2 linked regions of the Ruficoccus amylovorans genome follow. The protein of the gene in region 1 interacts with the protein of each later gene in a pairwise test. Links are inferred from orthologs where the notes say so. Each region holds a gene or a part of one and is shown on either strand. Other genes may lie near its edges. The genes, in order: H5P28_RS02320 and H5P28_RS06955.

The links.
Region 2: the proteins of H5P28_RS02320 (region 1) and H5P28_RS06955 interact in binary tests that used the Escherichia coli proteins (3 or more experiments, as listed by UniProt). The link is inferred for Ruficoccus amylovorans from one-to-one orthologs.

Annotation. Positions count from the first base shown.
Region 1 is NZ_JACHVB010000012.1:292,837-299,672, reverse strand. What follows is about bases 3-3,273. They hold H5P28_RS02320 (2-oxoglutarate dehydrogenase E1 component), read left to right. Parts: upstream 3-328; coding sequence 329-3,073; downstream 3,074-3,273. Other genes in these bases: H5P28_RS02315 (protein tyrosine phosphatase), read left to right, coding at 3,075-3,273; H5P28_RS02325 (hypothetical protein), read right to left, coding at 25-249. Outside these bases: more of H5P28_RS02315, read left to right, coding at 3,274-3,440; odhB (2-oxoglutarate dehydrogenase complex dihydrolipoyllysine-residue succinyltransferase), read left to right, coding at 3,462-4,733; lpdA (dihydrolipoyl dehydrogenase), read left to right, coding at 4,860-6,257; queF (preQ(1) synthase), read right to left, coding at 6,302-6,667; H5P28_RS02295 (hypothetical protein), read right to left, coding at 6,757-6,836. UniProt on the Escherichia coli protein: E1 component of the 2-oxoglutarate dehydrogenase (OGDH) complex which catalyzes the decarboxylation of 2-oxoglutarate, the first step in the conversion of 2-oxoglutarate to succinyl-CoA and CO(2).
Region 2 is NZ_JACHVB010000020.1:116,803-123,345, reverse strand. The notes cover bases 1,680-4,657. They hold H5P28_RS06955 (ABC-F family ATP-binding cassette domain-containing protein), read right to left. Parts: upstream 4,159-4,657; coding sequence 2,200-4,158; downstream 1,680-2,199. Other genes in these bases: H5P28_RS06950 (sulfatase family protein), read left to right, coding at 4,418-4,657. Outside these bases: H5P28_RS06965 (hypothetical protein), read right to left, coding at 1-1,593; more of H5P28_RS06950, read left to right, coding at 4,658-5,743; H5P28_RS06945 (HAD family hydrolase), read right to left, coding at 6,231-6,543. UniProt on the Escherichia coli protein: Genetic data indicate it may be involved in ribosome assembly or function.

The sequences.
Region 1 (6,836 bases):
CCGCCCCGCGAAAACCAAACGCCCCTATGACTTGGGCGAACACGTGCCGCGCGGCGCCTGCTTGCCTTCGTTGAGCCAGGCCCAGGCCTTTTCGTAGCTGCGATTTTCCAGGTAGTGGGCCAGGTCGCCGGGGAGCTCGCGCTTGTTTTCGCGCAGCAGGCCGTCCAATGCGAGGACCGCCGCCGCCACATTTTGCTTATACACGATAATCGATTCGAGATTCTGATAAATACTATCTCTCAGGCTCATAGAAAACTAACGGAAATACTTGTCACAGCCTCAAGGTCAACGTATATCCTAACAATTGGGCTGCAAATACCCTAACGAGATGAAAAACCTCACCTTCGCCAACCGCTGGAACGCGGACTTGATCGACCAATATTATCAACGCTGGCTCGAAAACCCCGACGGGCTTGACCAGGAATGGCGCGCTTTCTTTGAAGGCTTCGAACTGGCGCAGCAGGTCGCCCTCAAGGGCGGGGCCTCTCCCCTGCCCGCTGCCGCCGGCGACACCGACCCGATCACGCAGTCGCGCGTCATTGGCGCGATCTACGCCTACCGCTCCATCGGGCACACGGAAGGCCGCTTCAACCCGCTCCAGGCCCGCGTGCTGGAAAACCCGCGCCTGAAGCTCGACCGCCTCGGTCTCGAAAGTATCGACCCGGAAAAGACTTTCCACACCGGCAACTACCTGGGCGGTGTGTTCATGAGCGTGCCGCAGCTGCTGCAGCGCCTCAAGCGCACCTACTGCGGCCACATCGGCTGCGAGTATATCCACATCCAGGAGACTCCGAAACGCCGCTGGCTCCAGGCCCGCATCGAGCCCAGCGACAACCAGCCCGATTTCAAGGCCGACCAGAAAATCCGCATCCTGCGCAAGGTCATGGAGGCCGAGCAGTTCGAGCGTTTCCTGCACACCCGCTATGTCGGGCAGAAGCGCTTCTCCCTCGAAGGGGCTGAGACCCTTATCGCCGCGCTCGACGTGCTGATCGAGAAGTGCCCCCTCATGGGCGTCGAGGAAATCGTCATGGGCATGGCCCACCGCGGCCGTCTCAACGTGCTGGCCAACATTTTAGGCAAATCCTACGAGTACATCTTCCGCGAGTTTTCTGAGAACTACATCCCCGACACCATCCACGGTGACGGCGATGTGAAGTACCACCTCGGCTTCGAGTGCACCCACAAGACCTCGACTGGCAAGGAAGTCGATCTGCGCCTGGCTGCCAACCCGAGCCACCTGGAGGCCGTTGACCCCGTGGTCGAGGGCAAGACCCGCGCCCGCCAGCGCATCCGCGGGGACTGGGACCGCAAGCGCGTGCTGCCCTTCCTCGTGCACGGCGACGCCGCCTTTGCCGGGCAGGGCGTGGTCATGGAGACGCTCAACCTCTCCCGCCTCAAGGGCTACCTCACCGGCGGCACGATCCACTTCGTCATCAACAACCAGATCGGCTTCACCACGGACCCGCGCGAGTCGCGCTCCAGCCGCTACTGCACCGACATCGCCAAGATGATCGAGGTGCCGATCTTCCACGTCAACGGGGACGACCCGCTCGCCGTCGCCCATGTCATGGACATCGCCCTGGAGTACCGGCAGCAGTTCGGCGACGACGTCGTGATCGACATGTACTGCTACCGCAAGCACGGCCACAACGAGTCCGACGAGCCGGGCTTCACCCAGCCGGGGCTTTACAAGCAGATTTCCCAGCACCCGGCCATCAGCCAGATTTTGCGCGAGCGCCTGGTCAAGGAAAAGGCCCTCACGGACGAGCAGGCCAACGACTTGACCAAGGAGTTCCAGCAGGCGCTCAACGACTCCTTCTTCCGCGTCAAAAAGGAGGAAGAAGAAAAGAGTACCAAGAAGAAAAAAACCTTCGAGGAGGCCTCCGCGATCAAGCAACCGGCCTACAACTTCGAGCCGGTCAAGACCGCCGTGACCAAGGGCGTGCTCACCCGCGTGGCCGAAACCCTCACCGCCATCCCGCCGAACTTCAAGCCCAACAGCAAGATCGCCCGTCAGGTCGAGACCAAGTGGGCCAACTTCCAGAAGGGCGGCGGCATCGACTGGGCTTTCGCCGAGCAGCTCTCCTGGGGCACGCTTCTGCTGGAAGGCACCCCGGTACGCATCTCCGGACAGGACAGCGAACGCGGCACCTTCAGCCAGCGCCACGCCGCCTTCTACGATGTGGAAACGCGCGTGCGCTACGTCCCCCTGCTCAACCTCGACCCCGACCAGGCCACCTTCTGCGTCCACAACTCCTCGCTCTCCGAGGCGGCTATCCTCGGCTTCGACTTCGGCTACTCGCTCGACTACCCCGACATGCTCGCCATGTGGGAGGCGCAGTTCGGCGACTTCAGCAACGGGGCGCAGACGCACTTTGACCAGTTCATCACCTCCAGCGAGTCCAAGTGGGGCCGCGTCTCCGGGCTGGTCATGCTCCTGCCGCACGGCTACGAGGGCCAGGGCCCCGAGCACTCCTCGGCCCGCCTTGAGCGCTACCTGCAGGCCTGCGCCGAGGACAACATCCAGGTCTGCATGATGACCACCCCCGCGCAGTACTTCCACGTCCTGCGCCGCCAGATGAAGCGCTCCTTCAAGAAGCCGCTCGTCATCATGGCCCCCAAAAGCCTCCTGCGCTACAAGGACTGCGTCTCCAGTGTAGAGGACATCACCAAGGGCCGCTTCCACGAGATCCTCGACGACGAACGCCCCGTCCAGAAGACCGAACGCATCGTCTTCTGCTCGGGCAAGGTTTACTACGACCTCATCAACCACCGCGCCGAAAACAAGATCACCAACACCACCATCATCCGCGTCGAGCAGCTCTACCCGATGAACGAGGAGCGCCTCGCGGAAATCCTCGACAAGTACAAGGGCTACAAGCACCTCGTCTGGTGTCAGGAGGAACCGCAGAACATGGGCGCGTGGACGCACATGTACCCGTACCTGCTCAAGGCCGCCGGACAGGCCCCGGTCTTCGCCGGACGCCAGGCCGCCGCCAGCCCCGCCCCCGGCTCGCTCTACCAGCACCGGATGGAGCAGCAGGCCCTCGTCGAAGAGGCATTCACCCTGTGAGATGTCCGAGCAACCGATCCGGAAACTGCTCTTTGTGTGTAGCATGAACAAGTGCCGCAGCCTGACCGCCGAAAAAATGCTTCAGCGCTCCGACTGCTATCAGGTACGTTCACGCGGCACGGCAAAGGGTGCCCGGATTCGGTTGACCGATCAGGACATCGGCTGGGCCGACGCCATCTTCACGATGGAGAAAAAACACACCGAACTGATCCGCACACGTTTCCGCACCAGCGGCAAGCCGCTGACCACGCTTTTCATCAAAGACATTTACCAACCCATGGAGCCCGCGCTTCAGGATGTGCTCCGCACCAAACTCGCGGCACACATCTTGTTGCCAGAGGCTCCCGAATCATCTTTAGTCCGCTAACGCCATTTAATTTACCCTCTCATGGCCACCGAAGTCAAAGTTCCCTCCCTGGGCGAGTCGATCACCAGCGGTATCCTCGCCTCCTGGCACGTCAACGACGGCGATTATGTCGCCAAGGACCAGCTCCTCTACGAACTGGAAACCGACAAAATCACCTCGGAGGGCATGGCCGAAGCCGCCGGTGTCATTTCGCTGAAAGTCGCCGAGGGTGACGAAGTCGAGATCGGCGCGACCGTGGCCGAGATTGACGAGTCCGCGAAGAAGCCCGCCAGTGCGCCGGAAGCTGCTGAGCAAAAGGAGGAAGCCCCCGCCAAGACCGAGAGCAAGCCGGAGGAAAAGCCCGCCCCCGCCAAGGAGGAACCGGCCCCCGCCAGCGCCCCCTCGGGCAAGGCCAAGGACCTGCCGCCCTCACCCGCCGTGCGCCGCATCGCCTCTGAGACCGGCATCGACCCGGCTCAGGTCGAGGGCACCGGCAAGGATGGCCGAGTGACCAAGGGCGACATGCTTCGCGCCGAGACGCGTCCTGCGACCAAGCCCGCCGCCAGTGCTCCGGCTCCAGCTGCGAAGGCCCCGACATCCGCCGCCGGGCAGGAAGGCCGCGTCACCCGCAAGAAGATGTCCCCGCTGCGCAAGAAGATCGCCGAGCGCCTTGTGGCCGCCACCCAGGAAGCCGCGCTGCTGACCACCTTTAACGAGGTGGACATGAGCCGCGTCATGGGCCTGCGCAAGAAGCATCAGGACGCCTTTGTCGCCCAACACGGGATCAAGCTCGGGTTCATGTCGTTCTTTGTGAAGGCCGTGGTCCACGCGCTCCAGGCCGTCCCGCAGATCAATACCCAGCTCGACGGCGACGTGCTCCTGCAAAACCACTTCTACGATGTGGGCGTGGCCGTCGGCACAGAGAAGGGGCTGGTCGTCCCGGTCGTGCGCGACTGCGACAAAAAGAGCTTTGCCCAGATCGAGCAGGACATCGCCGACTACGCCCAGGCCGCCCGCAATGGCAAGCTCACCATCGACGACCTGCAAGGCGGCGTCTTCACCATTTCCAACGGCGGCATCTACGGCTCCATGCTCTCGACGCCGATTCTCAACATGCCTCAGAGCGGCATCCTCGGCCTGCACAATATCCAGCAGCGCGCCGTCGTCGTCAACGGCGAGATCGTCGCCCGCCCGATGATGTACCTCGCCATGAGCTACGACCACCGCGTGGTCGATGGCAAGGAGGCCGTCACCTTCCTGGTCAAGATCAAGGAAGCCATCGAAGACCCCGACCGCCTGCTCTTCGGGATTTAGGCCACAGGCCTGAATCCCGTGTTTGAGAGTTCAGGGTTTGAGAGTTTGAAAGTTAATCTTTCGCACGCTCAAACGCCCCTCCTCCCAACTCTCAAACTTTCAAACCGTCAAACTTTCAAACTTCTTATGGATTACGACCTCATCGTTATTGGCAGCGGCCCCGGCGGCTACGTCGCGGCTATCCGCGCGGCCCAGCTCGGGCTCAAGACAGCCCTGGTGGAAAAAGACCCCGTCCTCGGCGGCACCTGCCTGAATGTCGGCTGCATCCCGAGCAAGGCGCTCCTGCACTCGACCGAAATTTTGCACACCCTTGAGCACAACGCCGCCGCCAGCGGCATCAGCGCCAAGGAAATCAAGACCGACATCGCCACCCTGATGAAAAAGAAGGAGGCCGTCGTCAACCAACTCAACAACGGGGTCAAAACCCTCGTCACCAAGCGCAAGATCGACATCGTGCAGGGTAAGGCACGCCTCGGCGGCAATGACAACAAGATCATTGTCGAGACGGACAAAGGCGGCCAAACGCTTGAGAGCAAGCATGTTATTATCGCCACCGGCTCCGTCCCGGTCGAACTGCCGTTTATGAAGTTCGACGGCAAGACTGTGGTCAGCAGCACCGAGGCTATCGCCTTTGACAAGGTGCCCGAAAAGCTCGTCGTCGTCGGCGCGGGTGCCATCGGGCTGGAAATCGGTTCGGTCTGGGCACGCCTTGGAAGCGAAGTCACCGTGGTCGAACTGCTCCCGCAGATCGCCCCCACCTACGATAAGGACGTGTCCAAACTCGCCGAACGCCTCCTGACCAAGCAGGGGCTCAAGTTCTCGCTCGGGGCCAAGGTCACCGGCGTCAAGACCGACAAGGGCAAGTCCGTGCTCACCGCCGAAAAAGACGGCAAGCCGCTCGAATTCCCCGCCGACAAGATCCTCGTCGCCGTCGGCCGCAAGCCCTGCACCAGCGGACTTGACCTCGACAAGGCCGGGGTCGAACTCGACGACAAGGGCCGCATCAAGACCGACGAGCACTTCCGCACCACCGCGCAGGGGATTTACGCCATTGGCGACGTGATCGCCGGGCCCATGCTCGCCCACAAGGCTGAGGAGGAAGGCGTCGCCTGCGTCGAATTGATCGCGGGCAAGGCCGGACACGTCAACTACGACCTCGTCCCCGGCGTCGTCTACACCGAGCCGGAAATCGCCTCGGTCGGCCTGGGCGAAGACGCCGCCAAGGAAAAAGGTCTCAAGGTCAACATTGGGAAATTCCCCTTCATCGCCAACGGGCGCGCCATCGCCACCGATGCCACCGACGGCTTTGTCAAGGTCATCGCCGATGCCGAAACCGACCGCCTCCTGGGCGTACAGATCATCGGCCGCAACGCCTCTGAGCTGATCGCCACCGCCGTCGCCCACATGGAGTACTCCGGCAGCGCCGAGGACTGGGCCCGCACCATGCACGCCCACCCCACCCTCTCCGAGTCCATGAAAGAAGCCGCCATGGCCGTCTCCAAATCCTCCATCCACTCCCTCTAACGGACGGCGATGGTAAACGCGGGGCTACGCGCCCCGCGTTCCTGCTAGCAGAAGTATGGCGGGGTTGGGCCGTTGAAGTCGGGGGCGGCCTGTTCGATACGGACGACGGAGCGGATGCCGCCACGGCCTTTCCAGATGGTTTCGATGCGCAACCAGCGGGGCTGGAGTTCGGCGCAGAGGTCGTCCATGATCTTGTTGGTCACGGCCTCGAAGAAGATCCCCTTGTTGCGGTAATCGTGCAGGTAGAGCTTGTAGTCCTTGAGTTCGACGCAGAGCTTGTCCGGCACGTAGGTCAGCACGACGGTGCCGAAGTCCGGGTGCCCCGTCTTCGGGCAGACGGAGGTGAACTCTTCAGCGATGTGCTGGATGACATAATCGCGACCGGGATTCGGGTTTTCAAAGGTTTCCATACGCCTACCCAATAGCGTCCCGGCCCGGCCATACAACCCCGTTTCGCAAAAAATCGTCCGCCGGTGTCAGCTTTTTCCCTAAAGTGCGACTATATTACCATTATGTTTACCTTGGCATTGATAACGGTTGCGGTGTGCGTGGGAGCCACGATCCTGTTTTCATGCTGCC
Region 2 (6,543 bases), on another replicon or contig:
GGCGCAGTCCGGGTCCAGCCCGGCCACTCCCTCCTGCATTCCCACGACAACCACGCCGTTTCCGCCCGCAATGGTGTTCGCGCCCAGGGAAAATACAGCAAGCTCTCCGGGTTGGATTGTAAAGGCACCGGTTCGCATGGTGATATTGCCCAGCAGCGACCGATCAGCGGGAGAATCGTTATAGCGCTTGAGGTAACGCATGGGGGCTCCGATGACACCGCCCGGGCCGATCAGGCTCATCTCGATCTGAGTCTCCTCGGAGATTTCACTGCGTCCACCTCGCGGGTGGTAGCGGAAATCCACCCCATCGGAACGCAACGGGACATTGTAGGGATTCCCCAATACAACAATGGGGGCCACGCCCATAAAGACCTGCCTGGGTTCGGTATCATTCGCTGCCGGAGCTACCCTCAGGCGCACCAGGACGCGAAGCTGCACCAGAACGGGCGTGACATGGTGAACATTGGCATCACCGACGGTCGAGCCCACATCGACATAGCCCGTTTCGGCGACCGACGCAACCTGGTCCCAAAAAGACTTCAACTGCTCCCAGCGCGGGTTGCTCAAGGAGTTGATCTCGTTGCGCAAGGCGGCGTCCTCGCTGTAGGTGAGCGTGGGAATCACTTTGCCGGTAAGGGTGCCCCCATGAAGATGCCCGGTGAGGTCTCGCCGCAGTCCGCCATTGCGGTTGTCTGCCAGAACGCCCCAGGCGGACGCCGTCAGATCGTGAAAACGCGCTTTCATTTGCTGCTCACTGACAGTGGGGACGGACAGGCGCACCTGATCGCGCTGCAAGACATTCTCCACCTGCGCGATATTATCCTCATCCAGCAGGAGCGGGTAATTTTCGAAGCCAGTCATCAACTCCACTCCATTGCGCTGGGCGAGGCTGAGCCAATACCGGCCATCCAGCGTCGTATTGTCCACCGCAGTTCCGGCATAGGGCTTGTACGCGCCAAAATCAGCCTTGATACCTTCGTCTCCGACCCACCAGGCATAGCTGTTGGTCTCGTCCAGATGAACCTGAGGGGCGACCACATAGTCCTGTTCGTCGCTGACACTGCCCGGCCCCACCAGCAGCGCCCACTCCTCGTCAACCGAAAGCGCGCCGAGATCGAGGGATGCCGGAATGGAGCCGTTATCGGGAGCAAAAATCGAGCCGTCGCCGGCGGTGATGGCGGACGAAACGACGTTTCCTTGTGCGGCAACGGAAAAGGCCGCCCCTTCGTTCCCGCTGACCAGCCAGTTGAGTAAAATGGGAGCCGGTGTCGCCGTATAAATGCGTTCGCCGACATCCTTGTTCCCCCAAACACCGGTCCAGTGGCGAGCACCGTTGCGAGCCTCGGTTAATCCGTTCTGGACGGTCCGGTGAGCCGTGCTGCCACCGTTTTGCGTGTCGGCCTCACCGAGTGCCGCGCTGGCGGTGCTACGCTGGTCGGGGCCCGCCGCGCGTTGAAGCTCCGCCATAGCCATTTCCATCGCAAAAAGAGCATTCTGGCGGGCTTGCGTCTGAACTTGCGTAATGGCGACAGATGACGTTTCGACTTTCGTCAGCGTGGCCACACTGACAAGCAGCAGAAAAATGAAGGCCATCAACGTGAGCGAGATGATAAGCGCAAAACCACAGCGCGTGTTTCTGCGAGGCATGTCTCGCCATTCGGCGTGATGGGATACATGGGGCATGTCAGGGGATACAGTTTGTAAATAAGCTCAATGAGGGGTGGAAGTCAGGCCTAATGCCCGTCTTTATTTACTCCTGTAAATAAACTCAGAATCCATGTCAACATGAAAGCGAATTAACGGATGAAACGACGGCTTGAAAAGCGAGAGAATATCCCGGTGAACGGCCCGCAAGGAATACGATTAAGCCCCTCGCAGGAATAAAGACCCAGCATTCCACCGGGCCTGAAAATAAATCGGGCTGCAGGGATTCGAACCCTGGACCTCTTCGTCCCGAACGAAGCGCGCTACCAGACTGCGCTACAGCCCGTCAAAAAATCGGGAAAGAACTGAAAATGACGATGCTTGAGCCACAAGCAAGTTTTTTTATCAAGTTTGTCAATTTATATAGCAAATCCCTTTCTCACGCAGACTTAGCGAGCGAAGGAACAGGTGCATAAACGAACGCCACGACGATTATATTTCATACATAAGGCCACTTTTCATGCACCGGAGGCTATACCATAAAGCATCCAACGGTTAGGACTCCGAAATTGCCTCCAGCCGCTCTGTAGCCTCCATCCACTCCTCGTTCAGGCGCTCCAACTCGTCGTTGAGCGCGAGCAGGTCGCGATTGAGCTGCATCACCTTGGCACTGTCACGCTCGTACAGGGCGGGATCTTCCAACTGTTCGGTCAGGGCGCGTTGGCGGTCCTCCAGGCCACAGATACGCTCTTCGAGGCCATCGACTTCAGCCCGGATTTTCGCCCGTTGCTGGCGGGCCTGGGCCTCCGCCCGCTTCTGCTCGCGGGATTTGAAAGACGAGTTCTCCGCCGGGGCATTTTCCCCGGAAGTTCTCACGACTTCGCCCGGGCGCTGGTTGCTGAGCTTTTCCCCAGCGGTGAGGGCGGCGCGCTCGTCCTCGCTGCGGGACTTGAACAGGTAATAATCGTAGTCGCCCGCGTAGGCGGTCAGCGCGCCCGCGCTGATGTGGAGCACGCTGCGGGCGATTTTACGGATGAAGTAAACGTCGTGGCTGATGAAGACGAGCGTTCCGTTATAGTTCTCCAACGCGGCAATGAGCGCGTCGATACTGGCGATGTCGAGGTGCGTCGTCGGCTCGTCCATCAGCAGCAGATTCGGCGGGTCGAGCAGGAGCTTGATCAGGGCGAGGCGGGATTTCTCACCACCGGAGAGTACAGCCACTTTTTTGAAAACCGAGTCCCCCGTAAACAGGAACGAACCCAGCACGGTGCGTGCCTCGGTCTCGTTGATCGCGCGGTTGATGCTCTGGACTTCCTCCAGCACGGTGTTATCGGCGTTGAGCACGTCGAGGCGGCTCTGGGAAAAATAGCCGGGCTTGGCGTTGTGGCCGAGCGTGCGCTCGCCCGCGGTCGGGATCAGCGCTCCGGCCAGAAGTTTGAGCAGGGTTGACTTGCCCGCGCCATTGGGGCCGACCAGCACGATCCGCTCGCCGCGCTCGGCCTGAAAGTCGATCCCTTGGTACACCCGATGCTCCCCGTAGGAGAAATGCACGTCCTCCAGCTTGATCAGGCGCTGACCGCTGGCCGGGGGTTGCGGGAATTTCACCTTGAGCGTGCGGGCCTTTTCCTGCGGAGCCTCGATCCGGTCCATCCGGTCGATCTGCTTCTGCTTCGACTTGGCCTGCGTGGCCTTCGTGTTCTTGGCCCCGAAGCGGTCGATGAAGCGTTCCAGTTGCGCGATCTTGTTTTGCTGGCTGCGGTAGGCGGCCAGTTGCTGTGCGTCGCGGGCGGCAGCTTCCTCGACGTAGTCGTCGTAGTTGCCGCGGTAGCTGTGGATGCGGTGATGGCGGATTTCCAGCACGTGATCGACCAGCGCGTTGAGAAAGGCGCGGTCGTGCGAGATGAGGAAAATCGCCCCCGGATAGCTCTTTAAATAATTCTGAAACCAGCCCAGCGACTCCAGGTCGAGGTGGTTGGTCGGCTCGTCGAGCATGAGCAGGTCCGGCTCGGCGGCGAGCAAACGGGCAAGGTGCGCACGCATGACCCACCCGCCGCTCAAGGACCGGGCCGGGCGGTCATAGTCGCTATCGCGAAAGGACAGGCCTGCCAGGATGCGTTTGGCCTTGGGCTCGGTCTGGTAGCCGCCCAGCTCGGTGTAGCGGGCGACGGCGTCGGCGTAGAGGCTGGAAGTCGTGTCCCCCGCCCGCTCGCAGTCGCCGATGATCTTGCGCACACGGGCGTGCTCGGGGGTGACCCCGGCGGCAATCTCGATCACCGTTTCCTCGCCCTCGGGCGCGGTCTCCTGAGGCAGGTAGCCGATACGGGCACCGCGCTCGATATCGACGAGCCCGCCGTCCGGATCGGTCCCGCCCAAAAGGATGGAAAAGAGCGTGGTCTTGCCCGCGCCGTTGGGGCCCACGAGGGCCACGCGGTGCTCGCGGTTGATGCGGAACGTCACGTCCTCGAACAGGACCTGGCTACCGAAGGCTTTGCTGAGCTGTGAGACCTGAAGCATGGAGCCCGACAGTCCATGCCGAAAACCCCGCCGCGAAAAGCCTAAACTCGCCCTGCGGGTGGATTCCTTCCCCGTCCGCGCGTGCTTCGCTGCCCTCTCCCTCGCGCTTGCCAAGCTTCCGCGCAAATCAGTTTCCCGACAACGCGGTTCATTTTAACCGACAGATGACTCGACACCACCGGGCGAGAACGCGCATACTTCACCGATCCCGCGCAGCTAGCGGCTAGGAGCTATTTTTGACTTCAGACTCGACCCTGTCATGTCCCACCCGATCCGCAACGTCATCTACATCCACACCCACGACATGGGGCGCTACATCTCGCCCTATGGGCATCAGGTGTCCACGCCAAACCTGCAGGCCTTCGCCCGCCACGGGACGCTTTTCCGGCAGGCCCACTGCTGTGGCCCGACCTGCTCCCCCAGCCGCGCCGGGTTGCTGACCGGCGTCACCCCGCACGAGTCCGGCATGCTCGGCCTGGCACACCGGGGATTCAAGTTCACCCACCCCGAACACCACCTGGCCGCCTACCTCCGGGGACAGGGCTTCCTCACCGCGCTCTGCGGCATCCAGCACGAGTTCCACAGCGCCCCCGAGCAGATGCCCTACGAAATTGTCCACGAGGAAAATCTCGACACCCTTGCCGCCACCGACCGGGGTTGGACGCAACACGCGCTCGATTTCCTAAACCAGCAGCACGAGCGACCCTTTTTCCTTTCCTTCGGGCTGTTTTTCCCGCATCGGCCTTTCGACCCGGTGGACCCGGAACTGGAGCCCGAGGCCTATGTTAAACCGCCCGACCCGTTACCGGACACGCCGGAAATCCGCAAGGACATGGCCGAGTACCGCCACGCCGTCGCGCACTCAGACACCTGCATCGGGCGCGTCCTCGACGCGATCCGGCAACACGGCCTCGACAAGAACAGCCTCGTCATCATCACGACGGACCACGGGATCGCCTTCCCCCGTATGAAGTGCAACCTCACCGCACACGGGACGGGCGTCACCCTGATGATGGACTACCCCGGCAACCCCGCCTCCGGCCAGGCGGTGGACGCGCTGGTTTCGCACTTGGATGTTTACCCGACCGTCTGCGACCTGCTCGGGCTCCCCGCCCCTGAGCACCTGGAGGGCTTCAGCATGCGCCCGCTTTTCGAAGGCTCCGCGCCCGAGATCCGCGAAGACCTTTTCAGCGAAGTCAGTTTTCACGCCGCCAGCGAGCCCATGCGCTCCGTACGCACCCAGCGCTATAACTTGATCCGCCTCTTCGATCAGGACCTGCGCCGCCCGCTCTCGAACATCGACCAGAGCCCCTCCAAGGCGCTCCTGCTTAAAACCGGCTGGGGCGAGACCCCGCGCGAAGAAATCCAGCTCTACGACCTGCTCCTCGACCCCAACGAGAGCCGCAATCTCGCCCATGACCCGGCCTGTGCCGACATCCTGACGGAAATGAACCAGCGGCTGGAAAACTGGATGCACGACACCGACGATCCGCTTCTCAACGGCCCGCTGGCCCAGCCTACCGGGGCCGTCATCAACACCCGCGAGTCCGTCGATCCCGCCGCCGGCCCCTTTATCCGGACCTAGTATCCCGTTAGTGTGCTGCGAGCTAAGTTCCTCGCATAAGTTTTGGGGTGCAACCCAGTTTGGATGTTCCTCAGGGATTGTTGCTTTTAGCCAAGCTAAAAGCAACAATCCCTGACGCGATGCGGCAGCATCGAAAGTGCAGGCTATGCCTGCTGCGGGGCTTGGGGGCGCATAGTCCCCAAAAAATATGCAGCAAACTCCGGTAACCGCACATTAGCTTAGTTCCTGATAAAAATATTTTCACCGCAGAGGCGCAAAGACACAGAGCGATCTCTGTATCCACAAAGTTTTTTGTGCTTCTTGTGCCTTTTTGTGGCCATTAACATTTGTTAAGAACTTGGCTAACACCGCACTACTGTACCCTTAACCAAATCCTTTGGGGCACACCCAGGCCGCACGACCAAGCCCGGTGCTGACTTGCAGCGACCGGGCTTTGCTAGTATCTAAAACATTCGCAGCTGTCATGCTCCGCCACTACAGGCGAGGCTCAGACACACTCCAGCAGTTGCTCCAGCTCGGTGATGACAAGGTCGGGCTTCACGCCCTTGCAGCTTTCGTCGTCCTTGCGCAGGCGCAGAGAGCGCTTGTCACCGGCGAAGAGCGCGGTCTTGAAACCGAGCTTGGCCGCCGGGGCGATGTCGTTGCGCATGTCGTTGCCGATGAAGAGCGTCTCGCCCGGAGCAATGCCGTCGAGCGCCTGCAGTCGCTCTGCCGCCACCTCGAAAAGCTTGGGCGAGGGCTTGGCCACGGTGTGCTCGAAGGACCAGATGCAGAGGATTTCCTCGAAGCCGAGATCGTGC